DNA from 4 places in the Bradyrhizobium sp. CB2312 genome. Region 1 is predicted to be linked to each of the others. Evidence: predicted binding sites of a transcription regulator. Region 1 holds the regulator's gene; each other region holds the start of a gene.
The links. The regulator PhoB, encoded in region 1, activates phosphate uptake and scavenging genes when phosphate is short. The targets are predictions, from matches to a motif close to TGTCATNNANCTGTCAT.

Region 1 (7,602 bases):
GCTCGCCGCCGAGCTGGCGCATGGCGACGTCGAACGACACGCGGGTGCGGGTCGAGGGACGCTCGAAGATCATCGCCAGCGTCTTGCCTTCGAGCGGCTTCACCGGCTGGTGGGCCTTCTGCTTCGCCTTCATCGCGGAGGATGCGGCGAGCATCCGCTTGAGCTCCGTCAGCGGCAGCTCGTTGATGTCGAGGAAATGCTTGGGTGAACTGGTCATCAGCTTGCCGCCCGCTTGTTGCCGGCAAGCGCCGTGCAGGCGCGCTCGAGCCGCGCGACGCCATCCTCGATCTCGGCTTCGGTGACGACGAGAGGCGGCAGGAAACGCACGACATTGTCGCCGGCGCCGACGGTGAGCAATTTTTCGTTGCGCAGCGCCGCGACGAGATCGGCGGAGGGCACCACGGCCTTGATGCCGATCAGGAGGCCCTCGCCGCGCACTTCGCTGACGACATCGGGATGACGATCGATCACGGAGGCGAGCTTCTGCTTGAGCAGCAGCGACATCTTCTGCACGTGATCGAAGAAGCCGGGCTTGAGCATGACGTCGAGAACGGCGTTCGCAGCCGAGATCGCGAGCGGATTGCCGCCGAAGGTCGAGCCGTGCGAGCCAGGGCCCATGCCGGCCGCCGCCTCCGCGGTCGCGAGGATCGCGCCGATCGGGAAGCCGCCGCCGAGCGCTTTGGCCAGCGACATCACGTCAGGCGTCACGCCGGTGCGCCGGTGAGCGAAGAGATCGCCGGTACGGCCCATGCCGGTCTGCACCTCGTCGAACGCGAGCAGCAGGCCCTTGTCGTCGCAGAGCTGGCGCAACGCCTTGAGGAAGGCGGGCGGCGACGAACGCACGCCGCCCTCGCCCTGGATCGGCTCGATCAGGATGCCGGCGGTCTGCGGGCCGATCGCCTTCTTCACGGCCTCGATGTCGCCATGCGGCACCTGGTCGAAACCGTCCATCGGCGGACCAAAACCTTCGAGATATTTTGCAGCCCCCGTCGCAGCCAGCGTTGCCAGCGTGCGGCCGTGGAAGGCGCCTTCGAAGGTGATGATGCGGTAGCGCTCGGGATGCCCCTTGGAGAAATGATGATGGCGGACCAGCTTGATCACGCCCTCCAGCGCTTCGGCGCCGGAATTGCAGAAGAAAACGAAGTCCGCAAAGCTCTCGCTGCACAGGCGCGCGGCGAGCTTCTCGCCGTCCGGGCTCTGGAACAGGTTCGACATATGCCACAGCTTCGTCGCTTGCTCTTGCAACGCCTTGACGAGCGCGGGATGGGCGTGGCCGAGCGCGTTCACCGCGACGCCCGAGGTGAAATCGAGATAGCGCTCGCCATTGGTCGCGATCAGCCAGCAGCCTTCGCCGCGCTCGAAACCGAGGTCGGCCCTGGCGAAAACGGGAAGCAAATGCGGCGCGGCGCTGTTGGTCATGACGATCACTTGGATGTTGCGGACGGCCTGAATGCGTTGCGCAACGCACCATTGACCGGCCCGGAAAACGAAACGTGCCGCCTTTTAAGGGCGGCACGTGCGACTATCTTATGCCTGGTGAGACGGGTGTCAATGCCGCCCGGAAAGCCCCGGGAAACGCTGAATCCGTAGTCTTGCGGTGCCGATTTTGCGGGATTTTCACCACGGAACATGTGGAAGCGAGTCGGCGGACTCTTGCGCGCGAGTCACGCCATATTGTAGCGTTTGGACTGTCAGATACGACATCTCGTGCAGCAGTTCTGATCCCAAGAGTCCTCATGTACCGGCGTAAACGTTCGGGCGCACCTCGCGTGCCCGGCGAGCCTTAAGGGATTCTGGCGGCACGGGTTTTTCAAGGCTTAGGCATTCGCTGTGAGGCCCCAGGATGGCTGGCCGGCAGCGAGGGAAAGGGTGCAATGACGGTTTTGACCTGGTCCGATGATCGCGTCGAGCAGCTGAAAAAGCTCTGGGAGGCCGGACTTTCGGCCAGCCAGATCGCGGCCGAGCTCGGCAATGTGACCCGCAATGCCGTGATCGGCAAAGTGCACAGGCTCGGCCTGTCCGGCCGCGCCAAGAGCCCCTCATCGGCAGCGCCCCGGCCGCGCAAGGCCCGCCCCGCGCAGCACATGATGCGCGTGAGCCGTCCGATCTCGCGCGGCAATACCGCACTGGCGCAGGCCTTCGAGGTCGAGGTGGAGGCCGAGCCGGTCACCTACGACAACGTGGTGCCGATGAGCCAGCGGCTGTCGCTGCTGGAGCTGAACGAGGCGACCTGCCACTGGCCGGTCGGCGATCCCTCGAGCCCGGATTTCTTCTTCTGCGGCGGCAAGGCGCTCTCCGGCCTGCCCTATTGCGCGCAGCACTCGCGCGTCGCCTACCAGCCGGCGGCGGATCGCCGCCGTGCGCCGGCAAAGCCCGGCACGCGCTGAACACTGCTTCAAACGACATCGTCCCGGCACGCGGCCGGGACGACCCGAGACATATAAAAAGCGCGCCACTTGGCGCGCTTTTATTTTGCACGCTTGCAATCGTACTTACGTCTGCTCCGCCTTCGCGAAGCGGTCGTCGAGCGCGTAGCCGGCACCGCGGACGGTGCGGATCGGGTCCTGCTCGCGGCCAAGATTGAGCAGCTTGCGCAGACGGCCGATATGCACGTCGACGGTGCGTTCGTCGATGTAGATGTCGCGGCCCCAGACGCTGTCCAGCAGCTGCTCGCGCGAGAACACGCGGCCGGGATGCTCGAGGAAGAACTCCAGCAGGCGATATTCGGTCGGGCCGAGATCGATCGGCCGGCCCGAGCGCGCGACGCGGCGCTTGTCGCGGTCGAGCTCGATGTCGCCATAGGCGAGCACGGTGGCGAGCCGCTCCGGGCTTGCGCGACGCAGGAGGCCCTTCACGCGCGCCAGCAGCTCCGGCACCGAGAACGGCTTGACGATGTAATCGTCGGCGCCGGTCGCAAGACCCCGCACCCGCTCGCTCTCCTCGCCGCGCGCGGTGAGCATGATGATTGGGAGCTGCTTGGTCTCCGGGCGGGTGCGCAGCCGCCGGCACAGCTCGATGCCGGAGAGGCCCGGCAGCATCCAGTCGAGCACGATCAGGTCGGGGATGTGCTCCTTGAGACGGGTGTCGGCGTCGTCGCCGCGCATCACCGTCTCGACGTCATAGCCGTCGCCTTCGAGGTTGTAGCGAAGCAGCTCGGTGAGAGCTTCCTCGTCTTCAACCACCATAATGCGTGCGCCCATGGTGTCGTCGCTCCTTGACTCTTCAGCTATTCGGGACCGTCGTGGCAAAGGTCGTCATGTCACCCTTCGGCCGCTTGTCGGTGATCGCCTGGCCCTCGATCATGTAGAACACGGTCTCGGCGATGTTGGTGGCATGGTCACCGATGCGCTCGATGTTCTTGGCGCAGAACATCAGATGGATGCAGAACGAGATGTTGCGCGGATCCTCCATCATGTAGGTGAGGAGCTCGCGGAACAGCGAGGTGCAGATGGCGTCGACTTCCTCGTCGCCCTTCCACACCGCCATCGCCGCCGGCAGGTCGTGCGCGGCGTAGGCGTCCAGCACCGACTTGACCTGCTGCTGCACGAGGTCGGTCATGTGCTCGAGGCCGCGGAACAGCTTCAGCGGATGGAAGTCGGTCTCCAGCGCCGCGACGCGCTTGCCCATGTTCTTGGCGAGGTCGCCGATGCGCTCGAGATCGGTCGCGACGCGCATGGCGCCGACGATCTCGCGCAGGTCCACCGCCATCGGCTGGCGCCGGGCGATGGTGAGAACGGCACGCTCCTCGATCTTCTTCTGGAGTGCGTCGATGTCGGCGTCGGTGGTGACGACGCGCTGGCCGAGAGCGACGTCACGGCGGATCAGCGCGTCGACGGAATCGACGATCATGCGCTCGGCAATGCCGCCCATCTCGGCGACCAGGCGGGTGAGCTCCTGGAGGTCGGTGTCGAAGGCCTTTGCGGTATGTTCAGAACCCATATCCCGTCTCCTCAGCCGAACCGGCCGGTGATGTAATCCTGCGTGCGCCGATCGCTCGGCGACGTGAAGATCTTGCTGGTGTCGTCGAACTCGATCAGCTCCCCGAGATACATGAAGGCGGTCTTGTCGGAGACGCGGGCCGCCTGCTGCATGTTGTGGGTGACGATCGCGATCGTGTAGTTCTCGGAGAGCTCCTGGATCAGCTCCTCGACCTTGGCGGTCGAGATCGGGTCGAGCGCCGAGCAGGGCTCGTCGAACAGGATCACCTCGGGCCGCACCGCAACGGTGCGGGCGATGCAGAGGCGCTGCTGCTGGCCGCCGGAGAGCGACAGGCCGGACGCGTTGAGCTTGTCCTTGACCTCGTTCCAGAGCGCGCCGCCGCGCAGCGCCTTCTCCACGCGGTCGTCCATCTCGGATTTCGAGATCTTCTCATAGAGACGGATGCCGAACGCGATGTTCTCGTAGATCGTCATCGGGAACGGCGTCGGCTTCTGGAACACCATGCCGACGCGGGCGCGCAGCAGGTTGAGGTCCAGCTTGGGGTCGAGGATGTTGGTCTGGTCGAGCATCAGCTGACCGGTGACGCGCTGGCCCGGATAGAGGTCGTACATCCGGTTGAAGATGCGCAGCAGGGTCGACTTGCCGCAGCCCGACGGGCCGATGAACGCCGTGACGCGGTTGGTGCCGAGCGTCAGGTTGATGTTCTTCAGCGCGTGGTGCTCGCCGTAATAGAAGTTGAGGTTGCGCACCGTCACCTTGGCCGGAGCTTCGGGCAGCGGCTGCGAGCCGTGCTGAACGGGCGTACTGACGGTAACTGACATATCGCTCATTTTGCGGTCCTCTCGGCGCTCAGGATGCGCGCGCCAATGTTCAGGGCAAGCACGGTCAACGTGATCAGCAGGGCGCCGCTCCAGGCGAGTTGCTTCCAGTAGGCATAGGGGCTCTGCACGAAGTTGTTGATGGTCACGGGCAGGTTGGCCATCGTCTTGTTCAGGCTCAGGCTGAAGAACTGGTTCGACAGCGCGGTGAAGAGCAGCGGCGCGGTCTCGCCGGCGACGCGGGCGGTGGCCAGCATCACGCCGGTGATGAGGCCCGAGCGCGCGGCGCGATAGGCGATGCGCTTGATCACCAGCGAGCGCGGCAGGCCGAGCGCGGAGGCCGCCTCGCGCAATGCGTTCGGCACCAGGAGCAGCATGTCCTCGGTCGTGCGCAGCACCACCGGGATGACGATCACCGCGAGCGCGAGGCAGCCGGCGATCGCCGAGAAGCCGCGCATCGGCACCACCACCGCGCCGTAGATGAACAGGCCGATGATGATCGAGGGCGCCGACAGCAGGATGTCGTTGATGAAACGGATCACCGAGGTCAGCTTGTCGTTGCGGCCGTACTCGGCGAGATAGGTGCCGGCGAACAGGCCGAGCGGCGCGCCGATGCCGACGCCGAGCACCGTCATGATCACCGAGCCGACGATGGCGTTGAGCAGGCCGCCCTCGGTCGAGCCGGGCGGCGGGGTGTTTTCGGTGAAGACCTGGAAGTTGAGCCCGCTCAGGCCGTTGTAGAACAGCGTCAGCAGGATCAGCGCGAGCCAGGTGACGCCGAAGGCGGCGGCCGCAATGCAGAGCGCGCGGATGACGATGTCCATGCGGCGGCGGCGTGCGTAAATCGGGTTCATGTTACTTTCCCGCCTTCTTTTCGAGACGCAGCAGCATCAAGCGCGCGGCCGCGAGCACGAAGAACGTCAGCACGAACAGCAGCAGGCCGAGCAGGATCAGGCCGGACTGGTGCAGGCCGTCGCTTTCGGCGAACTCGGATGCGATCGCCGCCGAGATCGTGGTGCCCGGGGCGAAGATCAACGAGGAGATGCGGAACGAGTTGCCGATGATGAAGGTCACCGCCATGGTCTCGCCGAGCGCGCGGCCGAGCGCCAGCATGACGCCGCCGATGACGCCGACGCGGGTGTAGGGGATCACGACGCTGCGGACGACCTCCCAGGTGGTGCAGCCGACGCCGTAGGCGGCTTCCTTCAACACCGGCGGCACCGTCTTGAACACGTCGACCGAGATCGAGGTGATGAAGGGGAGCACCATGATGGCGAGGATCAGCGAGGCGTTGAACAGGCTGAGATAGGACGGGGGACCCGCGAAGATCGCGCCGAGCACTGGGATGCCGTCGAAGATCTTGATCATGAACGGCTGGAAGGTGTTGGCCAGGAACGGGCCCAGCACGAAGAAGCCCCACATGCCGTAGATGATCGAGGGGATGCCGGCGAGCAACTCGATCGCCATGCCGATCGGGCGGCGCGCCCATTGCGGGCAGAGCTCGGTGAGGAAGATGGCGATGCCGAGTCCGACCGGAATGGCGATCAGCATCGCGATGAACGAGGTGACGAGCGTGCCGTAGATCGGGCCGAGCGCGCCGAGCACGGGCGGATCTGCCGACGGCGCCCAGCGCTGCGTCCACAGGAACGAGAGGCCGTATTCCTTCATCGCCGGGAAGGCACCGACGATCAGCGAAACGATGATGCCGCCGAGGATCAGCAGCACGGAGATCGCGCTGAGGCGCGTGATCCAGTAGAAGGTGAGGTCACCGAGCTTGAACGCGCTCAACGCCTTGGCGCGATCATACGGTCCGGCGGCATCAACTACATTGCTCTCGACAGCCATCTCTGCCACGCCGATCCCCTGCACTGACTATACGTTTTTTTAGGTCTATACGTCTTTTTAGATCACCATCTCGTGCCCCGGATGGTTCGCCATTGCGACGCCAGCCCGGAGAACGATCGTTCGCGAGAGCTCCGGACCGGCGGCGCGGCTTTCGAAGCCGCGCCGCCGTCCGGAACAGGAGAGCTTAGCTCTTGATGTCAGCCGACCAGGTCTTCTCGATCAGCTTCACGACGCTCTCGGGCATCGGGATGTAGTCGAGCTCCTCGGCCGCCTTGGCGCCGTTCTTGAACGCCCAGGTGAAGAACTTGATGGCTTCCTTCGACGCTGCCTTATCAGCCGGCTCCTTGTGCATCAGGATGAAGGTCGCCGCGGTGATCGGCCAGGACTTGTCGCCGGGCTGGTCGGTCAGGATGACGTAGTAGCCGGGAGCCTTGGCCCAGTCGGCGTTCGAAGCGGCCGCCTGGAAGGCTTCGACGGTCGGCTGAACCGTCTTGCCGGACTTGTTGACGAGGCCGGTGTAGGTCAGCTTGTTCTGCTTGGCATAGGCGTACTCGACATAGCCGATCGAGTTCTTGGTCTGGCTGATGTTGCCCGACACACCTTCGTTGCCCTTGGCGCCGACGCCGACCGGCCACTCGACCGCGGTGCCCTCACCGACCTTGCTCTTCCAGTCCGCGCTGGCCTTGGAGAGATAGTTGGTGAAGTTGAAGGTGGTGCCCGAGCCGTCCGAGCGGCGGACCACGGTGATCGCGTCCGACGGCAGCTTCACGTTCGGATTGAGCTTCTTGATCGCGGCGTCGTCCCACTTGGTGATCTTGCCGAGATAGATGCTGGCGAGGGTCTCGCCGTCGAACACCAGCTCGCCGGCCTTGACGCCCTCGATGTTGACGACGGGGACGATTGCGCCCATCACCATCGGCCACTGCACGAGGCCGTCCTTCTCGAGCTGCTCGGCCTTGAGCGGCGCATCGCTGGCGCCGAAGGTCACGGTCTTGGCCTG
Region 2 (7,602 bases), 4.8 Mb from region 1:
ACAATCGGAATTGGCCGCTCGGCTGTGCGTTTCGCGACATTGAGACTCAAGACTCGAACAGACTTCCGGAAGCCCGTTTGTGGCGTGGCACGCGAAACAGCGGCCGCGTCTTTTTTGTATCTAGTGGAGGAGACTGAGGATGCCGCAAAAGGGCACCGTCAAATGGTTCAACCCGACCAAGGGCTATGGGTTCATCAAGCCGAACGGCGGCGATAAGGACGTGTTCGTCCACATCTCCGCCGTCGAGCGCGCCGGACTCTCGACCCTCAACGAAAACCAGGTGGTTGAATACGACCTCGTGGAGAACCGCGGCAAGTCATCCGCGGAGAACCTCAAGGTCTCCTGATGTCTCTCAAAGCCTAGCGTGAGAGATCATGACGTTGCCCCCGGCTCTGCCGGGGGATTTTATTTGGGGCGACAAAACGCGACTCGCGCTTCAGCCCACCACCGGCGCAACCAAAAAGTTCTCCGACGCAGAGCTTCCCGCGGTCTTGCAGACATCGCCCTCGATCCGGACCTTGCCGGTTGCGAGCAGCCGCAGCGCTTCGGGATAGATGCGGTGCTCGACCTCGAGGATGCGCTCCGACAGCGTGTCCGCAGTGTCGTGGTCGCTGACGGGTACCGCGCCCTGCATCACGATCGGGCCGGCATCGGTCTCGGGGATCACGAAATGCACCGTCGCGCCAGACAGTTTTACGCCGGCGCGCAGGGCCTGACCGTGCGGATCGAGGCCGGGGAAGGACGGCAGCAGCGAAGGATGGATGTTGAGCATCCGCCCGTACCAGGCCTTGGTGAACTCGGCCGTGAACAGGCGCATGAAGCCGCCGAGACAGATCAGCTCGATGCCGTGCTGGTCGAGCGCGGCCTGCAGCACCTTCTCGAAGCCGGCGCGGTCCTTGCCGAACGGCTTGCTCTCGATCACCAGCGTGTTCACGCCGGCCGCCTTGGCCCGTTCGAGCCCGAGGGCGTCGGCCTTGTTCGAGATCACGAGCGCGATCTCCGCGGGGAAATCCGGCGCGCTGGCGGCCCTGATCAGCGCGGCCATGTTGGAGCCGCGGCCGGAGATCAGGATGGCGACACGGCGCTTCATCACAGTGCCAGGTCGAGATGGCCGTTATAGACGACGCGATGCTCGCCCTCGGCCGGGATCACGGTGCCGAGCTGCGCCACGGTCTCGCCGGCATCGGTGAAGACCCGCACGACCTCGTCGACCTTGTCAGGCTCGACGATCGCGATCATGCCGATGCCGCAATTGAAGGTGCGCAGCATCTCTAACTCGGCGATGCCGGCCTGTGCGGCCAGCCATTTGAACACCGGTAGTACCGGCAGGCGCGCGAGGTCGATGCCGACGCCAAGATCCTTCGGCAGCACGCGCGGAATGTTGTCGGTGAAACCGCCGCCGGTGATGTGGGCAAGCCCCTTCACCGCGCCGGTCTCGCGGATCGCGCGCAGACAGGATTTGACGTAGAGCTTCGTTGGCGTCAGCAGCGCGCCGCCGAGCGTCATCACGGGCGCGAACGGCGCCGGCGTCTCGAAGCCGAGGCCGGATTGTTCCACGATCTTGCGCACCAGCGAAAAGCCGTTGGAGTGCACGCCCGACGAGGCAAGGCCAATCACCGCGTCCCCCGCCGTAATGTCCTTGCGCGGCAGCAGCGTGCCGCGCTCGGCGGCGCCGACGGCAAAGCCGCCGAGGTCGTAATCGCCGTCCTTGTAGAGGCCGGGCATCTCGGCGGTCTCACCGCCGATCAGGGCGCAGCCGGACTCCCGGCAGCCTTCGGCGACACCGGCGACGATCGAGGCCGTGGCCTCCGGATCGAGCTTGCCGCAGGCGAAATAGTCGAGGAAGAACAGGGGCTCCGCGCCCTGCACCACGAGGTCGTTGACGCTCATGGCGACGAGGTCGATGCCGATGCCGCCATGCAGGCCGGTCTCGATCGCGATCTTGACCTTGGTTCCGACGCCGTCGGTGGCGGCGACCAGGACCGGGTCCTTGAAACCGGCCGCCTTGAGGTCGAACAGGCCGCCGAAGCCGCCGATCTCGGCGTCGGCGCCGGGCCGCGCGGTGGCGCGCACCATCGGCTTGATCAGGTCGACCAAGCGGTTGCCCGCGTCGATATCGACGCCTGAATCGGCGTAAGTGAGGCCGTTTTTGCGGTCGGTCATGCCCGATTTCCAGTGGGTTTGCGGCTGGTTACGTCGAATTCCGGGGACGCGCAATGGCAAGCGTAGCGCCCCGCCCTATACTATGTAGAGATATCAACCGGTTCAGCCTCCCTGGGGGCCGGATTCGAGGTCAGACCGGGTGCCGGGAAGCGCCGCGTGAGTATTCCGAACATCATTACCCTGGGCCGCATCATGCTGGTCCCGATCATCGTCTGGGCCATCGTGTCGAGCCAAATGGAGGTGGCATTCGCCGTCTTCCTGATTGCCGGCATCAGCGACGCCGTCGACGGCTTCCTGGCCAAGCGCTTCAACATGACGAGCGAGCTCGGTGCCCTGCTCGACCCGCTCGCCGACAAGGCGCTGCTGGTGTCGATCTACCTCGCGCTCGGCATCTGGGGCGACATCCCGCGCTGGATCGTGATTCTGGTGGTGTCGCGCGACATCATGATCGTCGCGGCCGTGATCGTATCCTGGCTGTTCGACAAGCCCGTCGAGATGAAGCCGTCGAAAGTATCCAAGCTAAACACAGCGGCCCAGGTCTCCTACGCAGCCCTGGTGCTGGCCGCCCTTGCCTTCGGCTTCAAGCCGGCGCCCTATGACATCGTCCTGATGGGCCTCGTCACGGTCTTCACGCTCTCCTCGGTGTCGCTCTACCTCGTCGAGTGGCTGAGGCACATGAGCACGATCGAGGCCAAGTGAGTTGGGAGACGGCCCCGCAAAAGGCCAACTCCCACCCGATGAAGTCGAATCTCGTCAAACACAGCCGGCGCGCCGGCATGGAGCAAAGCAAGCGTGGCAGGCCGCGTTCATCCCCGACAATTGGCGTTTTCGCTTCCGCATGCGGAGAGCCTTAGCCGGGACAATTTCCTCGAAGGCCCTGCGAATGCCGCCGGTCTCGCCTTGATCGACAGCTGGCCGGAATGGTCGAACCGGATCATGTGGCTGGCAGGTCCCGAAGGCAGCGGCAAGAGCCACCTCGCCGCGATCTGGGCCGAGGTATCGGGCGCCCGCTCGACCACGGCCAATGCGCTGACCGCCGCAGGCGTCCCGGGCGCGCTCGCCACCGGCGCGCTGGTGGTCGAGGATCTCAAGGCCGGGGAGTTTGACGAGCGCGCCCTCTTCCATCTGATGAACCTCGCCCGCGAGGACGGCGCCTACGTCCTATTCACCGGACGCGAGGTGCCGGCATCGCTCGAGATCGAGCTGCGCGACCTGCGCTCGCGCCTGCGCGCCGTTCCCGTCATCTCGCTGTTCCCTCCCGACGACCAGCTCTTCCGCGGCCTGCTCGTCAAATTCTGCGCCGACCGCCAGCTCACCGTGGACGAGAGCGTGGTCGGCTATCTCGCCACCCGTCTGGAGCGGTCCTCGGCCGCCGCGCGGCAAGCCGTAGAGCTGCTCGACAGCGAGGCCCTGCGGCTCGGCCGTCCCGTCACAAGGGCGCTGGCCGCCGAGCTGCTGCGGGACGCCTGAGGACCGCCGGCCGCCCTTGCCCGCCCTTGGCCGCCCCTGCCACCCTTGGCCCGTGCCACCCTTGGCCGCTTGACGCGGCGCGGCGGCGGAACATCAATGTCATCGAAACGTCATCGCACTAACACATGCTCCCGCCGGTTTTTGCGCATAAGTCGCAAGGTAGGGCGAACTGGATGGACCGACTTCTCATGGAATCAGCGCAAGCCGTTGAAATTAAAGAAAAAGCATCCGAGGTCGACGGCCTGCCGGCGATCGCCACCAGCCCCGAGCGGTTCATCAATCGCGAGCTGTCCTGGCTGCATTTCAACCGCCGCGTCCTGGAGGAATCGGTCAATCCCAGCCACCCCGTGCTGGAGCGGGTGCGATTCCTGTCGATATCGGCGAATAACCTCGACGAGTTCTTCATGGTCCGCGTCGCCGGCATCAAGGCCCAGGTGCGCGAGGGCATTGCCGAACGCGCGCCCGACGGCCTGACGCCGTCCGAGCAGCTCGCGCTGATCAACCGCACCGTCTCCCGGCTCGCCTCCGACCAGCAGGCGATCTGGCGCGACCTGCGCGGCACGCTGGCCGATGTCGGAATCGTGCTGGTCGACGGCAAGGACGTCACCAAGGCGGAACGGACCTGGATCGAGGACTACTTCCTCAACAACGTGTTCCCGCTGTTGACGCCGCTCGCGATCGACCCGGCCCACCCCTTCCCGTTCATTCCGAGCCTCGGCTTCACCATCGCGCTCCAGCTCACGCGCGAGGCCGACGGCAAGCAGATGAACGCGCTGATCCGCATGCCCGGCAAGATCGACCGCTTCATCCGACTGCCGGCCGAGGGCAAGATGCGGCTGATCTCGCTGGAGCAGGCGACCGGCCTGTTCATCAACCGCCTGTTCCCCGGCTACAATCTGCACGGCCAGGGCGCCTTCCGCATCATCCGCGACTCCGAGCTCGAAATCGAGGAAGAGGCCGAAGACCTCGTCCGCCTGTTCGAGACCGCGCTGAAGCGCCGCCGCCGCGGATCGGTGATCCGGCTCGAGATCGACGCCAAGATGCCCGAGGAGCTGCGCAGCTTCGTGCAGCACGCGCTGTCGGCTGCCGATGACGAGGTGTTCCTCGTCGACGGCGTGCTCGCCATGAACGAGCTCTCGCAGCTCACCCGCCTCGACCGGCCCGACCTCGAATTCACCCCTTACGTGCCGCGCCATCCCGAGCGCGTACGCGAGCATGGCGGCGACATCTTCGCGGCGATCCGCCAGAAAGACCTCATCGTCCACCACCCTTACGAATCTTTCGATGTCGTCGTGCAGTTCCTGCAGCAGGCCGCGCGCGATCCTGACGTCGTCGCGATCAAGCAGACGCTGTACCGCACCTCCAACAATTCGCCGATCGTGCGCGCGCTTGCCGAGGCCGCCGAAGCCGGCAAGTCCGTCACCGCGCTGATCGAATTGAAGGCGCGGTTCGACGAGGAAGCCAACATCCGCTGGGCGCGCGACCTCGAGCGCGCTGGCGTGCAGGTCGTCTACGGCTTCCTCGAACTGAAGACGCACGCAAAACTCTCGATGGTGGTCCGCCGCGAGGGCGGCAGCCTCACCACCTACGTCCACACCGGCACCGGCAACTACCATCCGGTCACCGCGCGTATTTACACCGACCTCTCCTACTTCACCTCCGATCCGACCATCGGCCGTGACGCCGCGCGCGTGTTCAACTTCATTACCGGCTATGCCGCACCGAGCGATCTGGAGAAGATGGCGGTATCGCCGCTGACCTTGCGCAAGCGCATCATCGAGCACATCCAGGGCGAGACCGCGCATGCCCAGCACGGCCGTCCCGGCGCGGTCTGGATGAAGATGAATGCGCTGGTCGACCCCGACATCATCGACGCGCTCTATGAGGCGTCACAGGCCGGCGTGCAGGTCGAGCTCGTGGTGCGCGGCATCTGCTGCCTCAGGCCCGGCATCCCCGGCCTGTCGGAGAACATCCGCGTGAAGTCGATCATCGGACGCTTCCTGGAACACGGCCGAATCTACTGCTTCGGCATGGGCCAGGGCCTGCCGAGCGCCAAAGCTGCTGTGTATATCTCGTCCGCCGACATGATGCCGCGCAACCTCGACCGCCGCGTCGAGGTGCTGTGTCCGCTGCAAAATCCCACGGTGCATCAGCAGGTTCTCGAACAGATCATGGTCGCCAACCTGAAGGACAATGAGCAAAGCTGGCAGTTGTTGCCGGACGGGTCCTCAACGCGTATGAAGGCCGCGAAGGGCGAGGAGCCTTTCAACGTGCACAACTACTTCATGACAAATCCGAGTCTGTCTGGCCGTGGAAAGTCGCTCAAGGAATCCTCGCCGCGCCGCCTCACGCGCCGTAATGAACGTCATCAGTCCTGATCCGGGACCGTCGACGTGAAGCGGCCGCGCAAGCGCGGCTCGAGCGTCGCGGTCATCGACATCGGCTCCAACTCGGTCCGTCTCGTCGTCTACGAGGGGCTGACGCGGAGCCTCCTCCCGATCTTCAACGAGAAGACGCTGTGCGGCCTCGGGCGCGAGGTGCAGAGCACCGGCCTGCTCGCGCCCGACGCCGTCGACAAGGCGCTGACCTCGCTGAAGCGGTTCCGCGCGCTCTGCCGGGTGATGCAGGTCGGCCGCGTGTTCGCGATCGCGACCGCGGCCTGCCGCGACGCCTCCAACGGCCCCGACTTCATCGCGAAAGCCGAACGCATCTGCGCGGTGAAGATCGAGATCCTGTCCGGCCCGCGCGAGGCGCGGCTGTCGGCGCTCGGCGTGATCTCGGGCATCCATCATCCCGACGGCATCGTCGGCGATCTCGGCGGCGGCTCGCTCGAACTGATCGACGTGCGCCGGAACAGCGTGCGCAGCGGCGTGACGCTGCCGCTCGGCGGTCTCGCGCTGCAGGACCTCGCGCACAAATCGCTCAAGCGCGCCGACCGCATCGTGCGCGAGGAGATCGACGATGTGCCGCAGCTCACCGCCGGCCGCGGCCGCACCTTCTACGCCGTCGGTGGCACCTGGCGCGCGCTCGCGCGCATCCACATCATCCAGAGCGGCTATCCGCTTCAGGTGATGCACGGCTATTCAATTCCCGCGGCTGAAGCGCTCGACTTCTCGCGCCGTCTGCGCCGCCTTGCCGCCACCGGCATGCTCGCCGACATCGAGGTCGTCGCCGACGCTCGCCGCCCGCTCCTCACCTATGCAGCGCTGGTGCTCGAGCACATCATCCGCGTTGCAAAGCCCAAGACCATCGTGTTCTCGACTTTCGGCGTGCGCGAGGGCCTGTTGCACGAGAAGCTGACGGAAACCGAGCGCAACAAGGACGGGCTGATCTGCGCGGCCGAGGAGCTGAACCAGCTGCTGTCACGTTCGGCGAAGCATGCCCGCGAGCTGATCGCCTGGACCGATATCCTGGTGCGGGTGGTGAAGCTGCGCGAGACTCCGGAAGACCGCCGCCTGCGCCACACCGCGTGCCTGCTCTCCGACATCGGCTGGCGCGTGCATCCGGACCATCGCGGCGAGCAGACGCTCAGCCTCGTCGTCAACGCCAATTTCGGCGCCGTCACCCACACCGAGCGCGCCTTCGTCGGCCTGTCCGTGTTCTATCGCTATGCGGGCCTCAGCGAAGAGAACCAGCCTCCGGCCACGATGCAGGAGCTGCTCACGCCGGCCCAACTCGAACGCGCCCGCCTGCTCGGCGCGGCGTTCCGCGTCGCTCATCTGATCTCCGCGGCACGGCCCGGCGTGCTGCCGGCCACGCATTTCCGCAGCCAGGGCCGCAACCTGATGCTGGTGTTCGAGCACCGGCTCGTCGACCTCGTCGCCGACCGCGTCGGCAGCCGCTTCCGCCAGCTCGCCCGCCTGATCGGCCGCAACGGCTCGATTGTGCGGCGGTGACAGACTAAAGCGCGATGTGGGGCCTCAAAAGCTCACATCCAATTTAGCCGGTCCTCATCTCCCGGAACGTCGT
Region 3 (7,602 bases), 160 kb from region 1:
GAGACGAAGCCGCTTGCGCGCAACCGCCTGGCGATAGGCGGCGTTCAACGCAGCCAGCTGCTGCTCGGGGAGGATCGAAACCGCGACGGTCATCGGATCGGGAACAGTGCTCAGTCAAAAAAGAGAAAGAGCCGGGTCCATCGACCCGGCTCAAGTGACTCGTCCCGAAAGCTCAGGACGCCTTCTTCTTACGCAGCGCATCGACGAACTTGATCAGCTCGATCGTGCCATCCCAGTCCTTGGTGGTGGCGGGATGAAAACCCTTCTTCTGGCCGTCCTGGAGGCGGTCGAAGGCCGCCTTGTCCTTGGCCGGCGCGTCGAAGAACGCCTTGGCGATCGCGGCCTTGGCGTCTTCCGGCAGGTCTGAGTTATAGGCGTAGGGGCCGTTGATGATCGGCGCCGACTTGTGGATGATGCGGAAATCGTCCTTCTTCATCGGCGAGCCGTCGGCGTTCTTCAGCATGCCCTTGGTCAGCATCTGCGCGAGCGTCGAATCGTCGTCGCTGGTCCACTGGTTGGCGGCAACGTCGACCGTGCCCTGCGCCAGCGCCAGCATCGCGTTCTCATGGCTGCCGGTGAAGACGACCTTGCTGAAATAAGTGTCGGCGTCTGCGATGCCCATCTTGTCGAGCTCGAAGCGCGGCACGTTGTTGCCGGACGTCGAGTTCGGGTCGACGAGGCCGAGGTTCTTGCCCTTGAGGTCATCGATCTTCTTGTAGGGGCTGTTCGCCTTGACGAAGAACACCGAGTAGTAGCCGGTCGAACCGTCGGCGTTGATGTCGTTGGCAAAGGCGTCGGTCTTGACGCCGGTCAGGCGGGCGCGGGCGAACGAGGCCGAGCCGTAGCTGGCGATATGGATGTTGCCGGCGCGCTGGCCTTCGATGACGGCCGCGTAGTCGTTGGCGATGCGTAGCGTGACCTTCACGCCCAGCTCCTTGGAGAGATAGCTCATGAACGGCGCCCAGCGCTCGGTCACGCCCGAGGCGTTTTCCGCCGGAATGACCGCGAATGTCAGCTCGGGATATTTTGCTTTCCAATCCTCGGCGGAGGCAGAAGCGGTGAAGGCGAGCGCGGCAGCGCCGGCAAGAACGAGTCTGCGAGTGATCATGATACCCTCTTCATCGGTTGGGGTCGGTTGACGCAAAACTGGCAATTGAACAGGTGCGATGCGGCTCAGGCCGCCGCAGCGGTTCCGAGCGCCGGAACGCCCTCGGGCGCCGGTGCAGATGTTCCGCCCATGACGTCGGCGGCTTCGAGATCGTAGAGCTCACGCGCAACGAGGTCGGTCAGCGCCGACGGGGCGCCGTCGAACACCACGCGGCCCGCCGCCATGCCGATCAGGCGATCGCAATAGGTGCGCGCCAGATCGAGCGAATGCAGGTTGCAGAGCACGGTGATGCCGAAGTGCTTGTTGATGCGCAAAAGCGCATCCATCACGATCTTGGTGTTGCGCGGATCGAGCGAGGCGATCGGCTCGTCCGCGAGGATGATGTCGGGCTGCTGCACCAGCGCGCGGGCGATCGCGACGCGCTGCTGCTGGCCGCCGGAAAGCTGGTCGGCGCGCTGCGCGGCGAGCGAGGCGATGTCGAACTGCTCGAGCGCGGACATCGCCAGCGCCTTGTCTTGCTCGGGCCAGATCTGCGAGAGCGAGCGCCAGGCCGGAATGGTGGCGAGGCGCCCCATCAGGACATTGGTCAGCACATCGAGCCGGCCGACCAGATTGAACTGCTGGAAGATCATGGCCGAGCGCGCCCGCCACTGCCGCAGTTCCTTGCCGCGCAACGCGGTGACGTCCAGACCGTCGAACAGGATGCGGCCCTGCGTCGGCGTCACGAGACGGTTGATGGTCCGCAGCAGGGTCGACTTGCCGGCGCCGGAGCGCCCGATCACACCGACGAAGCCGCCGGGGGAAATTTGAAACGAAGCGTCGTCCACCGCGGCTTTTGCGCCGAAGCGGCACGTCAGACCTTCAACCACCAGCATGTAGGGCTCCAGAGTAGCTGGAGCCCACCGCTAACCCCGGCGCTTGACACTTGTGTGACACGCGCATTGCGGTGCGGCGATCCTACACACCTCGTCCCCTGTCATCACCGCGTCATGACATCGTCATCAAGCCACTCGAAGACGAGTGCCCGCCCTCGCATTACGGATGTAACATGGCCGGTAAGAAGCTTTCGGTTCAACCGACCATTGATGCTTCCGCAAAACTGCATGAGACCAGGCTCGGCGCCTATACCGAGGTCGGCGCTCGCACCATCCTGCATGAAGTGGCGATGGGCGATTACTCCTATGTCGTGAACGACGCTCAGATCACCTACACGACGATCGGAAAGTTCTGCTCGATCGCCGCGATGACGCGGATCAATCCGGGCAATCATCCGATGCATCGCGCGACGCAAGCGCACTTCACCTATCGTTCCAGCGCCTATTTCGAAGGCGAGAGCGACGACAACGAGTTCTTCGACTGGCGGCGCCAGCACCACGTCCATATCGGCCATGACGTCTGGATCGGCCACGGCGCCATCGTGCTGCCGGGCCGCAACATCGGCACCGGCGCGGTGATCGCGGCCGGCGCCATCGTCACCAAGGACGTGCCGGCCTACACCATCGTCGCCGGCAATCCGGCGCGCATCGTGCGGCGGCGGTTCTCGGAAGAGATCGCCGGACGGCTCGCCAAGCTCGCGTGGTGGGATTGGGATCACGACAAATTGCGTGAAGCCCTGCCCAATTTCCGCAAACTCGGGATTGAAGATTTCCTCGCGACATACGAAGCACGGACGAATTCCACAACCAGCAAACGAAGCGCGGTCGCGTGACAGACATTTTCCTTGAGGGCGGCCGGGCCCTGATCGGCACCGAGCTCGTCCAGACGTCGCTTCTCGTGTCCGGAACGGATATCGTCGAGGTCGATGCCTCGCGCGGCCGGGCGCGGCTTTCGATCGATGCGCGCAATCTCCTGGTGCTTCCCGGCATCGTCGACCTGCATGGCGATGCCTTCGAGCGGCAGATGATGCCGCGGGCCGGCGTCGACTTTCCGATCGACGTCGCGCTCGCCGACAGCGACCGCCAGGCGATCAGCAACGGCATCACCACGGTGTTTCACGCCACGACCTGCTCGTGGGAGCCGGGCCTACGCAGCGCCGACAATGCGCGCGGCCTGATGGAGGCGATCGAGCGGCAGCGTCCGCAATTCGCCGCCGACACCCGTTTCCATTTGCGCCACGAGACCTACAATCTCGACGCCGAGGCCGAGATGACCCAATGGCTCGCCGAGGGCCGCGTCGACCTGTTCGCCTTCAACGACCACATGGACGGGGTCGTTGCCGACATCTCCAATCCGCGCAAGCGCAACCGCATGGTCGAGCGCACCGGACTGTCGAGCGAGGCGTTCGACCGGCTGGTCGGACATGTCGTGTCCCGCGCCTCCGATGTCCCGGCATCCGTATCGCGGCTGGCCGCCGCGGCCCGGGCCGCCGAAGTACGGATGCTCTCGCATGACGATGCGACGCCGGCGATGCGCCAGGAGTTTCGCGAGCTCGGCGCTGACATCGCGGAGTTCCCGATCAACGAGGAGACGGCGCGCGCCGCAGCAAGCCACGGCGATGCCATCGTCTACGGTGCGCCAAACGTCGTGCGCGGCGGCAGCCACACCGGGTGGACCAAGGCATCCGACATGATCGCCAAGGGGCTCTGCTCTGTGCTGGCGTCGGACTATTACTATCCCGCGCAGCTGCTCGCCGCGTTCCGTCTCGCCGCCGACGGCGTGTTGCCGCTGACCGAAGCCTGGAGCCTGATTTCTGCGGGACCTGCGCGCGCAACCGGCCTCACCGATCGCGGCGTGCTTGCAGAAGGTCGCCGCGCCGACATCCTGCTGGTCGACGACACCATGCCGCTGCGGCCGCGGCTGATCGCCGTGATATCAGGCGGCAAGCTCGTGCACCTCACCGATACGACGCGGCTGCACGCAGCAGTGCCGACGCCGCGCGAGGCTGTCGTTGCGGCATAAACCGGTTATGTTCGGGCAATGACAGGCTTTCCCCGCTACGCGATCTATTTTGCGGCCGGCGCCGACAGCGCCCTCACCCGCTTCGGCGCCGAGCTGCTCGGCTATGATGCCTATACAGGCGACGAGCTGCCGTTTCCCGCGGATGCATTGCGCATCGCGCCGGACTGGCGCGACGTCACCAGCGATCCCCGCAAATACGGCTTTCACGCCACGCTGAAGGCGCCGATGGCGCTCGCGCCCGGCAAGTCCGAGGCCGAGTTGTCGGCGGCCTGCGTGAGCTTCGCCGGCAAGGCGCGGCCGATCCCGGCGATCAGCCCGATCGTGGATTCCATCAGCGGCTTCATCGCGGTCATTCCGGCAGCGCCGGTGGATGCGCTTCAACAGCTCGCTGCCGATTGCGTTCGCGAGTTCGATTCCTTGCGTCTGGCCCTGACCGCGGAAGATCGCGCCCGTCGGAGGCCCGAAAGACTGAGTGAGCGCCAGCGCGATTATCTCGACCGCTGGGGCTATCCCTACGTGATGGAAGAATTCCGTTTCCACATGACGCTAACCGGGCGATTGGACGCGGAGCGGCGCGGGCCGATTCTGCAGATGCTGCGCGAGCGATTTGCGGCGCTGAAGCTCGATACGCTGACGGTCGATCGCATCGCGCTGTTCAAGCAGGATGACGCCAAGGCGCGCTTTCGCATCATCGGCGAATGGGCTTTGGCGCGGTGAAGCTCAGCGCCAGCTCGCAAGATTGAAGGCAAGCGCCACCGCGCCGACCAGAACGAGGCTGGACGCCCAGACTGCATCCAGATTGAACCAGCTTCGCGAGACGAACTTCAATCCCAGATAGCGGTAGACCAGCCACGCCAGACATCCGCCGGCGCCGACCATGGCGGTCACGTGAACCAGCGACACGAGCACCGCCATCCCGAGGCGTGCCTTCATCAGCGCGCCCGCCGCCTCATGGCCAGCATCGAGCTCAAAGGCCTGACAGAGCCCGAGATAGATCGGCACGAGCATCAAGGCGGCGCCGTGAGCAATGGCGACGGCAAACGACCAGAGCGCCAATTGCGTCGGCGGAATTCGTGCCAGCGTGCGCGGATGACGTCGGTCGATCAGCCGATAGATGCCAAAGCCGATGACGACAAGGCTCGCGACCAGCTGGATCGGACGCTGCCACGCGGCCAGCACGAGCAGGAAGGCGAATGGCAGCAGCACGAGAAGTGTTGCCAGGAGATGCCCGGCCGCCAGGGCCCACAACGCGCGAAACAGCGCGCGTGGACTCTTGTCCATGAGCCCGGCCGAAACGGCGAGCGGCCATCCCATTCCCGGATTGACCCCGTGGTAGAGACCGCTCGCAACAAGCGCGAGCCACAGCCAGCCGACGGCTGGGCTCGCGTGCCCCCAATCTAGACCGACGGGTAGCAAAAGGAGTCCGTCGAACAATCGCCGCCCTCGAGCCTGATCTGGTGCGCACGATATCCGTCGGGGAAGCTCACGAAATAGTCCTTGTCGAGCTCGAGGCCGCCGTTGCGACCGACATTGGCCATGACCTCCACGCCCGGAACCCCGTCGGGGTAGAACTGGTCGTCCCAGGTGGAATAGAGCGAATTGGTCCAATACACGCGTCTGCCGTCGCGGCTGATCTCGACCATCTGCGGGCCACCCGTATATGCCTTGCCGTTCGGATGCGGCGCGCGGCGCACGATGCCTCCGGTATGCACCGAGCCCGCAAGCTTGGGCTTTCTGGGATCGCTGACATCGTACTGGCGCATCTCGCCGGTGCCCCAACAGGAGACGTAGAGGAATCTATCGTCCATCGACAGGTCGATATCGGTCACCAGTGGCGGCACCGCGCCAAAGCCCTGCAGCAGCGGCGGAAGCTTCTCCTTGTCTGCGGGCTCCGGTGGAATCGTCGCCGTCTTCTCGGCATGGAATTTTCCGCCCTCGCGCCACCAGGTCCAGATCGAACCTTCTAGATTGGTGGTGTCGACCACCACGCCGGCAAAGCCGTACTCGCGAACCGGATCGTGCGCTGGCCGCACCTCCAGCGCCATCTGGTGATTGGCGCCGAGATCGATGGTCTGCACGTTGCGGCGGGCGCGGAGATCCCAGAAGTGGAGACGATGGCCATACTTGTTCGACAGCAGATCCTGCGGCACGATCCCGTTCTCGAACTGCGGCGGCAACGCCCATTCGCTCGTCACCATGTAATCGCGCGGCAGATTCCACCAGAAATCATAATGCAGCGTCTGCAGGCCCCGGTCGATCTCCCATCGTCCAAGGACCTCGAACGTTTCGCAATCCATGATGAAGACACCAGGAGGTCCGTTGGTGCCGTCCTTGCCGCCACCGCCCAGCGTGCTCACATAGACGCCGTCCGGCCCGCAATGGATCGTATGCGGCCGTGAGTAACCGGTCTTCTTGAAGACCTCCTCCGGTTCGATGATCTTGTGGATCTTGGCTTGGGTCGGATCTGGCTTGGTATCGATGATGTAGATCCGCGACGAGCGCAGCCCGGGGATAATGAGATAGCGCCGCTCGATGAAGGCGTGTCCGGTAAGCGGCGACAAGGCGGAGGAGCAGGCATTCCAGCCGAAATGATGAAACTCGTCGCCCTTGTTGGGCATCGTCACGGTGTGAACGATCTGGCTATAGGTCGGCGATCCCGGCTTGACGTCGATGACCGCGAGAGCATCCGGCTTTGAGAAATCCGGACTGAGCAGCAACGTGTAGGCAAAGTTCTCCGCTGGTGCTTCCATCGCAAGCTTTGGCGATGCGTGAAAGGTGGGATCCGGCCTCATCGTCATGGCACTGCCTCCCTGTTCTGTCGGTTCGCGCCAACCTGGCTCGGGATAGCGGCATAATGAAGAACTGTTCCGCGATGTCTTGAGATGCGTCCCGCGGGCTTGGTCGGCGAGCGTACAATATGTCATCGCCGGGCCGCGGGAAACGGCCCGAGCCGCGCCAATTCGACGCCTTTAGCCGAAATGGGCAGACCCCGTCATGCGAAGCAACCCAGATTTCTCCGCAAACTGGATTGCTTCGTCGCTTCCGCCTTCGCTCTTCGAGCTACGGAGGACAAGTCGCTCCTCGCAATGACGGCCTTCGTAGGGTGGGCAAAGCGGAGCGTGCCCACCACCCATCGCCGTCGGTAAAAGTGTGGGCACGGCACTCCGCGCCTTTGCCCACCCTACGACTGCTGAATGTTTGGCGCTACTTGCCCCACCGCAGTGCCAGCGCGTCGCGTTCCTTGGCGAGTTCCAGCAACCCCGCCCGCGTCGCCGGATGCAGCGGCTGCAAGGGATGGCGCACTGCCTCCGACTTGATCACGCCGCCGGCCTGCATCATCGCCTTGCAGGCGATCAGGCCGCATTGACGGTTCTCGTAGTTGATCAGCGGCAGCCAGCGCTCATAGGCGGCTTTCGCCTTTTCGCGGTCGCCGGCGAAATAGGGGTCGATGATCTGGCGGATGCCGTCGGGATAGCCGCCGCCGGTCATCGCGCCGGTCGCGCCGGCGTCGAGATCGGCGAGCAGCGTGATCGCCTCCTCGCCATCCCAGGGACCTTCGATGTCCTTGCCGCCCGCTTCGATCAGGTTGCGGAGCT
Region 4 (7,602 bases), 170 kb from region 1:
GCGGCGTTTCCTCGATTCGATCCGCGGCGTCGATACGCTGATCTGGGCGCTGGTGTGGATCAACGTCGTCGGGCTCGGCCCGTTCGCCGGCGTGCTCGCCATCGCGGTGTCGGATTTCGGCGCGTTCGGAAAACTGTTCTCAGAAGCGATCGAGGGTGCCGACCAGAAGCAGGTCGAAGGCATCCGCGCCTCCGGCGGCAGTGCGCTGCACGAGATCCGCTTCGGTCTGTTGCCGCAGGTCCTGCCAGTGATCGCCGGCCAGGTGCTCTATTTCATCGAGTCGAACACCCGCTCGGCTACCATCATCGGCATCGTCGGCGCCGGCGGCATCGGCCTCCAGCTCGCCGAGCAGATCCGCGTCCTGGAATGGCAGAAGGTGTCGTTCCTGATCCTGATGATCCTGGTCGCGGTCGCCGCGATCGACTTCATCTCGGGCAAGCTGCGGTTTGCGATCATCGGGCGGCGGGCTGTGGCCTGATCAAAGGTGCCGTAGGGTGGGCAAAGCGAAGCGTGCCCACCACTTTTAATGATTGAGAGAGGTCGTGGGCACGGCGCAAGTGCGCCTTTGCCCACCCTACGGGTCTACGGGTCCGGTTTCGTGGAGAGAGACCCCCTACGACTCCACCAGGAACTCCACCCGTTCCGCCGCGAAGCGTGAGTGCTTCGTCACCAGCGGCTTGCCGCCGAGATCGTGGTCGGTCGCATCCACCACCAGGATCGGCCGGCCCAGCGGCAGGTCGAGCCGTGCGGCGTCGGTGGCATCGACGATGCCGGCGGTGATGCGCGTCGCGCCGCGGCGATAGTCGCGCACGCCGAAATGCTCGAGCAGCTTCGTCATCGAGCGCGTTTCGGCGAACACCTCGCCGGCGCCGGGAAACAAGTCCGCTGACAGCCACGTCGTGGAGACGCAGATCGGCGTGCGGTCGGCGAGCCGGATCGCCTCGATCCGCACCAATGGCGCGCCGGTCTTGAGGCCGAGCTCCCGCGCCAGCTCGCGCGTTGCGACGTCACCGGTCGCCTCGATCAGGCGGCCATGCGGCTCGCGGCCGTCGGCGCCGACGATCTCGGAGAAGCGCGTGCGCGAGCGCAAGGGATAAGCAAGCTTCTGCGCCTCGACATAGGTGCCGCTGCCGCGCTCGGCGCGCACGAGGCCACGCTCGGCAAGCGCCGCCAGCGCACGCCGCACGGTGTGGCGGTTCACGCGATAGGTTTCGGCGATCTCCATCTCGCCCGGCAATTTGTCGCCGGCCACAAAGCGGCCGTCGGCAATGCCGCGTTCGATGCCATCGGCAACGAGGCGCCATAGCGCGACGCCCGAGGAGGCGGTGTCCTGCATACTCATGTCGCCGGAAAGCCTACTCCAGAAATCACACGTTTGTCACGAAACAGTCATGGCGCTTCCGTATCAAGTTGTCTATTATCATAGACAACTTGGATTCGGCAAGTTGTGTCGAAAAGCTCGGTGGATCAGGTGACCCAGCACAACAACCAGCAAGCCCAGCGCCAGGCCGCAATGGCCGTGCTGGCGCATGCGGAGGCGGGCGAGATCGCCGCCCGCCTCCGCGCTATCGCACTGCCCGATCATCGGGATCTGCGCGCGCCCGAGAACGGCCTCGTGATGCTGCGCGGCCGGGTCGGCGGTGAGGGCGCGCCGTTCAATCTCGGCGAAGCCACGGTGTCGCGTGCCGCGGTGAGGCTTGCGAGCGGCGAGGTCGGCTTCGGCTACACGCTCGGACGCGACGGCGAGAAGGCGCGGCTGATCGCGCTGTGCGACGCGCTGGTGCAGTCGCGCGACTTCGGCGCCGCCGTCGAGCGCGACGTAATCGCGCCGTTGCGCGAGCAGCTTATGGTCGAGCGCAAGCAGGTTGCGGCCGAGACCGCCGCGACGAAGGTTGATTTCTACACCATGGTGCGCGGTGAGGGGTGAGGCCATGACCACGATTGCGGAACTGCCGCCGGGGTTCGCCGACAAGGTGTTGTCGGCGCAATCGACCTTTCGCTCGGTGATGGACGCGATGGCGCGGCCGGGCTCGGTCCAGCGCATCGTGCCGATGGCGGGCGCGCCTGACATGATGATGCGCGGCACCGCCGCGATCGCACTGACGCTGTTCGACCACGACACGCCGCTTTGGCTCGACGCGCGGATCTCGGAAAGCTCCGACGTGACGAAGTGGCTGAAGTTCCACACCGGCGCGCCGGTGATCCAGGATTCGTCGATTGCAAGCTTCGCGCTGATCAGCGACGGCGTCCTGCTGCCGCCGCTCGAGCGCTTCGCGCTCGGCACCAATGAATATCCGGATCGTTCGACCACGGTGATCATCCAGGTCGAGAGCCTCGACTCTGGGCGTGGCTTCGAGCTGCGCGGCCCCGGCATCGACGGCGTCGCGACGCTCCAGGCCTCGATCAAGCCGGCCGATCTGTTCGAGCGGCTGAAGTTCAACGAGGCGCTGTTTCCGCGCGGCATCGACGTGGTTCTGGTCGCCGATGACGCCGTGGTTGCGATCCCGCGCACGACGCGTGTCGCGAACAAGGGAAGCTGAAGCATGTATGTCGCAGTCAAAGGCGGCGAACGCGCCATCGAGAACGCCCATCGCCTGCTCGCCAATGCCAGGCGCGGCGACCAGAGCGTTCCGGAGGTCACGCTCGACCAGATCTCGGAGCAGCTTGGGTTGGCCGTCGATCGCGTCATGAGCGAAGGCTCGCTCTACGACCGCGAGCTCGCGGCGCTCGCCATCAAGCAGGCGCGCGGCGATTTGATCGAGGCGATCTTCCTGGTCCGCGCCTTCCGCGCCACCTTGCCGCGCTTCGGTGTCAGCGAGCCGGTCGATACCGGCGCGATGCGCGTGCAGCGCCGGGTGTCCTCGACCTTCAAGGACATCCCGGGCGGCCAGATCCTCGGGCCGACCTTCGACTACACGCACCGTTTGCTCGATCCCACGCTCGCCGAGGGATTTGTGCCGGAGGCGCCCGCAACGGCCGAAGCCTCGACTGCGGCGACGCCGCGCGTGACCGACATTCTCGGCCGCGATGGGCTGATCGAATCCTCGCCGCAGGCCGAGGATGGCGCCAGCGTCGGCGATCTCACCCGCGAGCCGCTGAACTTCCCGGCCGATCGCGATCTGCGCTTGCAAAACCTCGCGCGCGGCGACGAGGGCTTCCTGCTGGCGATGGGCTATTCGACCCAGCGCGGCTATGGCCGCAACCATCCCTTCGCCGGCGAGATCCGCTTCGGCGAGGTCGAGGTCGAATTCTTCGCGGAAGACGTCGGGTTTGCGGTGCCGCTCGGCTCGATCGAGCTCACCGAGTGCCAGATGGTCAACCAGTTCAAGGGCTCGGCGACCGAAGCGCCGTGCTTCACCCGCGGCTATGGCCTCGCCTTCGGCCAGAGCGAGCGCAAGACCATGTCGATGGCGCTGGTCGACCGCGCGCTGCGTGCCCGCGAGCTCGGCGAAGAGGCCGTGGCCCCCGCGCAAGATGAAGAATTCGTGATGTCGCATTCGGACAACGTCCAGGCGACCGGCTTCGTCGAGCATCTGAAGCTGCCGCATTACGTCGACTTCCAGTCCGAGCTCGGCCTCTTGCGCAAGCTGCGCCAAGAATTTTCCAAAGCGTCTGCCGAGGCCGATGCGCCCGATGCCATGAAGGAGGCCGCGGAATGAACGCGCCCGCCTACAATTTCGCCTATCTCGACGAGCAGACCAAGCGGATGATCCGCCGCGCGATCCTGAAGGCGATCGCGATCCCCGGCTATCAGGTGCCGTTCGCCAGCCGCGAGATGCCGATGCCCTATGGCTGGGGCACCGGCGGCGTGCAGGTGACGGCGGCGATCCTCGGTCCCGCCGACGTGCTCAAGGTCATCGATCAGGGCTCCGACGACACCACCAACGCGATCTCGATCCGAAAATTCTTCGCCAGGACCGCCGGCGTCGCGACCACGACGGTGACGGACGAGGCGACCGTGATCCAGACCCGTCACCGCATCCCCGAGACGACGCTGCACGCGAACCAGGTGCTCGTGTACCAGGTGCCGATCCCGGAACCCTTGCGCTTCCTCGAGCCGCGCGAGACCGAGACGCGGCGCATGCATGCGCTCGCCGAATACGGCCTGATGCATGTGAAGCTCTATGAGGACATCGCCCGCTTCGGCCACATCGCGACGGCCTACGCCTATCCCGTGAAGGTCAACGCGCGCTACGTGATGGACCCGTCGCCAACGCCGAAATTCGACAATCCCAAGATGGACAATTGCGCGGCGCTGCAGCTGTTCGGCGCCGGCCGCGAGAAGCGCATCTACGCGATCCCGCCTTATACGCAGGTGGTGTCGCTCGATTTCGAGGATCACCCGTTCGAGCCCTACCGCTTCAACGCGCCTTGCGCGCTGTGCGGCGCCGAGAATTCCTATCTCGACGAGATCGTGACCGACGACCAGGGCGGGCGCATGTTCGTCTGCTCCGACACCGATTATTGCGAGGGCCGCCAGGCCGAGGGCCATCACGGCGCCCTCAGCGCCGCGCCGTACAAGGAGAAGGCGCAGGGGAGTTCACATGGCTGATCTCGATACGCTCGAAAACGACCAGCCGCTGCTGGTCGCCGAAAGCCTCAGCAAGTCCTATGGCCGCATCGCCGCCTGCCGCGACGTGTCGTTCGCGCTCTATCCCGGCGAGGTGCTGGCGATCGTCGGCGAGTCCGGCTCGGGCAAGTCGACGCTATTGCAGATGTTGTCGGGCCAGCTCACGCCGAGCGCGGGCCAGGTTTCCTACCGCATGCGCGACGGAATCACCCGCGATCTCACGACGCTGGGCGAGGCCGAGCAGCGGTTTTTGTTCCGCACCGATTGGGGCTACGTGCACCAGGATCCCGCGCAGGGCCTGCGCATGGCGGTCTCGGCGGGCGCCAATGTCGGCGAGCGGCTGATGGCGGTGGGCTGGAATCACTATGGCCGCATCCGCGACACCGCATCCGATTGGCTCACCCGCGTCGAGATCGACACAGCCCGCATCGACGATGCCCCGCGCACCTATTCCGGCGGCATGCGCCAGCGTCTCCAGATCGCGCGCAACCTCGTCACCGAGCCGCGGCTGGTGTTCATGGACGAGCCGACCGGCGGCCTCGACGTCTCCGTGCAGGCGCGCCTGCTGGACCTGTTGCGCAGCCTCGTCGCCGAGCTGCATCTCGCCGTCATCATCGTCACCCACGATCTCGCGGTGGCGCGCCTGTTGTCGCACCGCGTGATGGTGATGAAGGGCGGCCGCGTCATCGAGACCGGACTCACCGACCAGGTGCTCGATGATCCCCGCGAGCCCTACACCCAGCTCCTCGTCTCCTCGATTCTGCCGCCATGAGCCTTCCAACAAGAGCCTTCCGATGACCGCCATGATCGACATCACCGACGCCGGCAAGACTTTTACGATGCACCTGCAAGGCGGCATCGAGCTGCCGGTCGTGCGCGGCGTCACCTTCCAGGTCAACCCGGGCGAATGCGTCGTGCTATCGGGGCCATCAGGCGCCGGCAAGTCGTCGATCCTGAAGATGATCTTCGGTAACTACCGCTGCGACTCCGGCCGCATCGGCATACGCCATCGCGGCGCGGTGGTCGATCTCGCCACCGCCGAGCCGCGGCAGGTTCTGAACATCCGCCGTTCAACCATCGGCTATGTCAGCCAGTTCCTGCGCGCCGTGCCGCGGGTTGCCACCATCGACGTCGTCGCCGAGCCGCTGATCGTGAACGGCATGGCGCGAGCCGATGCACAGGCCCGCGCCGGCGAGCTGCTGCATCGTCTCAACATCCCTGAGCGCCTCTGGCAGCTGCCGCCCGCGACTTTCTCCGGCGGCGAGCAGCAGCGCGTTAACATCGCCCGCGGCTTCATCTCGGACCTGCCGATCCTGCTGCTGGACGAGCCGACCGCTTCGCTCGATGCCGCCAACCGCGCCGTCGTGGTCGAGCTGGTCGCCGAGAAGAAACGCCAGGGCGTCGCCATGGTCGCCATTGTCCACGACGACGAAATCCGTCATCTGATTGCCGACCGCATCGTCGACGTTACCAGCTTTGCCGCCGCGGCCTGAAGGGAATGGACATGAAGCCGAAGGAAACTGTGATCGCCAATGCCAGGGTCGTGCTGGCTGATCGGGTGATCGAGCAGGGCTGGCTCGCCCTTGCCGACGGATGCATTGCGGAGATCGGCGAGGGGACTGCACCCACGGGCGCGGAAGATGCCGGCGGCGACCTGATCATGCCCGGCCTGATCGAACTCCACACCGACCATCTCGAAGCGCATTACGTGCCGCGCCCGAAAGTGTTCTGGAATCCGGTCGCCGCCGTGATCTCCTATGACGGCCAGCTCGCGACGTCAGGCATCACCACCGTGTTCGATTCGCTCCGGGTCTGGCGCGAGGACGGCGCCGAGGAGGTCGACGGCCGCGCCGGTGTGCTCGCCGCCGCGATCACGACGGCGCGCAACGCCAATCTGCTGCGCGCCGACCACTTCCTGCATCTGCGCTGCGAAATCCCGATGCCGAGCGTGGTCGAGGAGGCCAAGGAGCTGATCGATCGTCCCGACGTCAAGCTGATGTCGCTGATGGATCACACGCCCGGCCAGCGCCAGTTCCGCGACGAGGTCAAGCTGCGCGACTATTACCGCGGCAAAGGTGGCGGCAAGACCGATGCCGAGCTCGACGAGCTGTTCGCCAAGCGCTTCGAATATCAGAGGCTCTATGCAGCGGCCAACATGCGCGAGATCGTGGCGCTGGCGCACGAGTACAAGATCCCGCTCGCGAGCCACGACGACACCACCGAGGAGAACGTCGCGGATGCCGTGCGCGATCGCGTGTCGGTGGCGGAATTCCCGACCACGCTGGAGGCCGCCCGCGGCCTGCACCAGGCCGGCATCGATATCCTGATGGGCGCGCCGAACGTGGTGCGCGGCGGCTCGCATTCCGGCAACATCGCCGCGGTCGATCTCGCCCGCGAAGGCCTGCTCGATATCCTGTCGTCGGACTACATTCCCTCGAGTCTCTTGATGGCCGCGCTGCAATTGCCCGAGCATGTGCCGGCGATCAGCCTGCCGGCCGCGGTTCGCACCGTGACCAAAGCGCCGGCCGAGGCGGTCGGCCTCACCGACCGCGGCGAGGTCGCGACCGGCAAGCGCGCGGACCTGATCCGCGTGCACGTCGCGGGACACGTTCCCGTCGTCCGCAGCGTCTGGCGTGAAGGACACCGCGTCGCATGAGCGAGACCGCGGCCATGGCGCAGGATGAGACGGGCGCGATCGGCCCCGGGCGGCTCGTGCTCGTGGTCGGTCCCAGCGGCGCCGGCAAGGACACGCTCCTGCGGCTGGCGCAAGCGGCCTGCATCGAGGATCACGACATCGTCTTCCCGCGCCGCGTCGTGACCCGCGAACCCTCCGCGGCTGAAGACAACATCGCGATGAGTTTTGACGAATTCCGCCGCGCGCTCGATCACGGCGATTTCGCCGTGCACTGGGAGGCGCACGGGCATTCCTATGCCCTGCCGCTCGAAATCAACGGCGACATCCACGCCGGCCGCGCCGTCGTCGTCAACGTCTCGCGCACAGTGATCGGCGCACTGCGCAAGACATATGCGAA

Region 2: QA642_RS27365 (RNA degradosome polyphosphate kinase) is a predicted target of PhoB. The motif match lies at 3,731-3,747, and genes of this name have one in related genera.
Region 3: phnC (phosphonate ABC transporter ATP-binding protein) is a predicted target of PhoB. The motif match lies at 2,083-2,099, and genes of this name have one in related genera.
Region 4: phnF (phosphonate metabolism transcriptional regulator PhnF) is a predicted target of PhoB. The motif match lies at 1,377-1,393, and genes of this name have one in related genera.

Annotation. Positions count from the first base shown of each region.
Region 1 is NZ_CP121668.1:708,282-715,883, reverse strand. It holds gene argF (ornithine carbamoyltransferase) at 1-217, opposite strand, end outside; gene QA642_RS03375 (aspartate aminotransferase family protein) at 217-1,419, opposite strand; gene QA642_RS03370 (GcrA family cell cycle regulator) at 1,875-2,387, shown strand; gene phoB (phosphate regulon transcriptional regulator PhoB) at 2,493-3,200, opposite strand; gene phoU (phosphate signaling complex protein PhoU) at 3,223-3,939, opposite strand; gene pstB (phosphate ABC transporter ATP-binding protein PstB) at 3,951-4,769, opposite strand; gene pstA (phosphate ABC transporter permease PstA) at 4,766-5,611, opposite strand; gene pstC (phosphate ABC transporter permease subunit PstC) at 5,613-6,602, opposite strand; gene pstS (phosphate ABC transporter substrate-binding protein PstS) at 6,787-7,602, opposite strand, start outside.
Region 2 is NZ_CP121668.1:5,554,483-5,562,084, forward strand. It holds gene QA642_RS27340 (cold-shock protein) at 140-346, shown strand; gene purN (phosphoribosylglycinamide formyltransferase) at 437-1,090, opposite strand; gene purM (phosphoribosylformylglycinamidine cyclo-ligase) at 1,090-2,163, opposite strand; gene QA642_RS27355 (CDP-alcohol phosphatidyltransferase family protein) at 2,320-2,862, shown strand; gene QA642_RS27360 (DnaA/Hda family protein) at 2,956-3,633, shown strand; gene QA642_RS27365 (RNA degradosome polyphosphate kinase) at 3,822-6,011, shown strand; gene ppx (exopolyphosphatase) at 6,027-7,529, shown strand; gene QA642_RS27375 (PepSY-associated TM helix domain-containing protein) at 7,584-7,602, opposite strand, start outside.
Region 3 is NZ_CP121668.1:873,205-880,806, reverse strand. It holds gene phnE (phosphonate ABC transporter, permease protein PhnE) at 1-93, opposite strand, end outside; gene phnD (phosphonate ABC transporter substrate-binding protein) at 173-1,108, opposite strand; gene phnC (phosphonate ABC transporter ATP-binding protein) at 1,174-1,983, opposite strand; gene QA642_RS04140 (chloramphenicol acetyltransferase) at 2,157-2,816, shown strand; gene QA642_RS04135 (alpha-D-ribose 1-methylphosphonate 5-triphosphate diphosphatase) at 2,813-4,006, shown strand; gene QA642_RS04130 (DUF1045 domain-containing protein) at 4,025-4,723, shown strand; gene QA642_RS04125 (hypothetical protein) at 4,727-5,320, opposite strand; gene QA642_RS04120 (selenium-binding protein SBP56-related protein) at 5,404-6,804, opposite strand; gene QA642_RS04115 (dihydrodipicolinate synthase family protein) at 7,211-7,602, opposite strand, start outside.
Region 4 is NZ_CP121668.1:881,966-889,567, forward strand. It holds gene phnE (phosphonate ABC transporter, permease protein PhnE) at 1-478, shown strand, start outside; gene phnF (phosphonate metabolism transcriptional regulator PhnF) at 614-1,342, opposite strand; gene phnG (phosphonate C-P lyase system protein PhnG) at 1,463-1,927, shown strand; gene phnH (phosphonate C-P lyase system protein PhnH) at 1,932-2,540, shown strand; gene QA642_RS04180 (carbon-phosphorus lyase complex subunit PhnI) at 2,544-3,659, shown strand; gene QA642_RS04185 (alpha-D-ribose 1-methylphosphonate 5-phosphate C-P-lyase PhnJ) at 3,656-4,552, shown strand; gene phnK (phosphonate C-P lyase system protein PhnK) at 4,545-5,342, shown strand; gene phnL (phosphonate C-P lyase system protein PhnL) at 5,365-6,063, shown strand; gene QA642_RS04200 (alpha-D-ribose 1-methylphosphonate 5-triphosphate diphosphatase) at 6,069-7,226, shown strand; gene phnN (phosphonate metabolism protein/1,5-bisphosphokinase (PRPP-forming) PhnN) at 7,223-7,602, shown strand, end outside.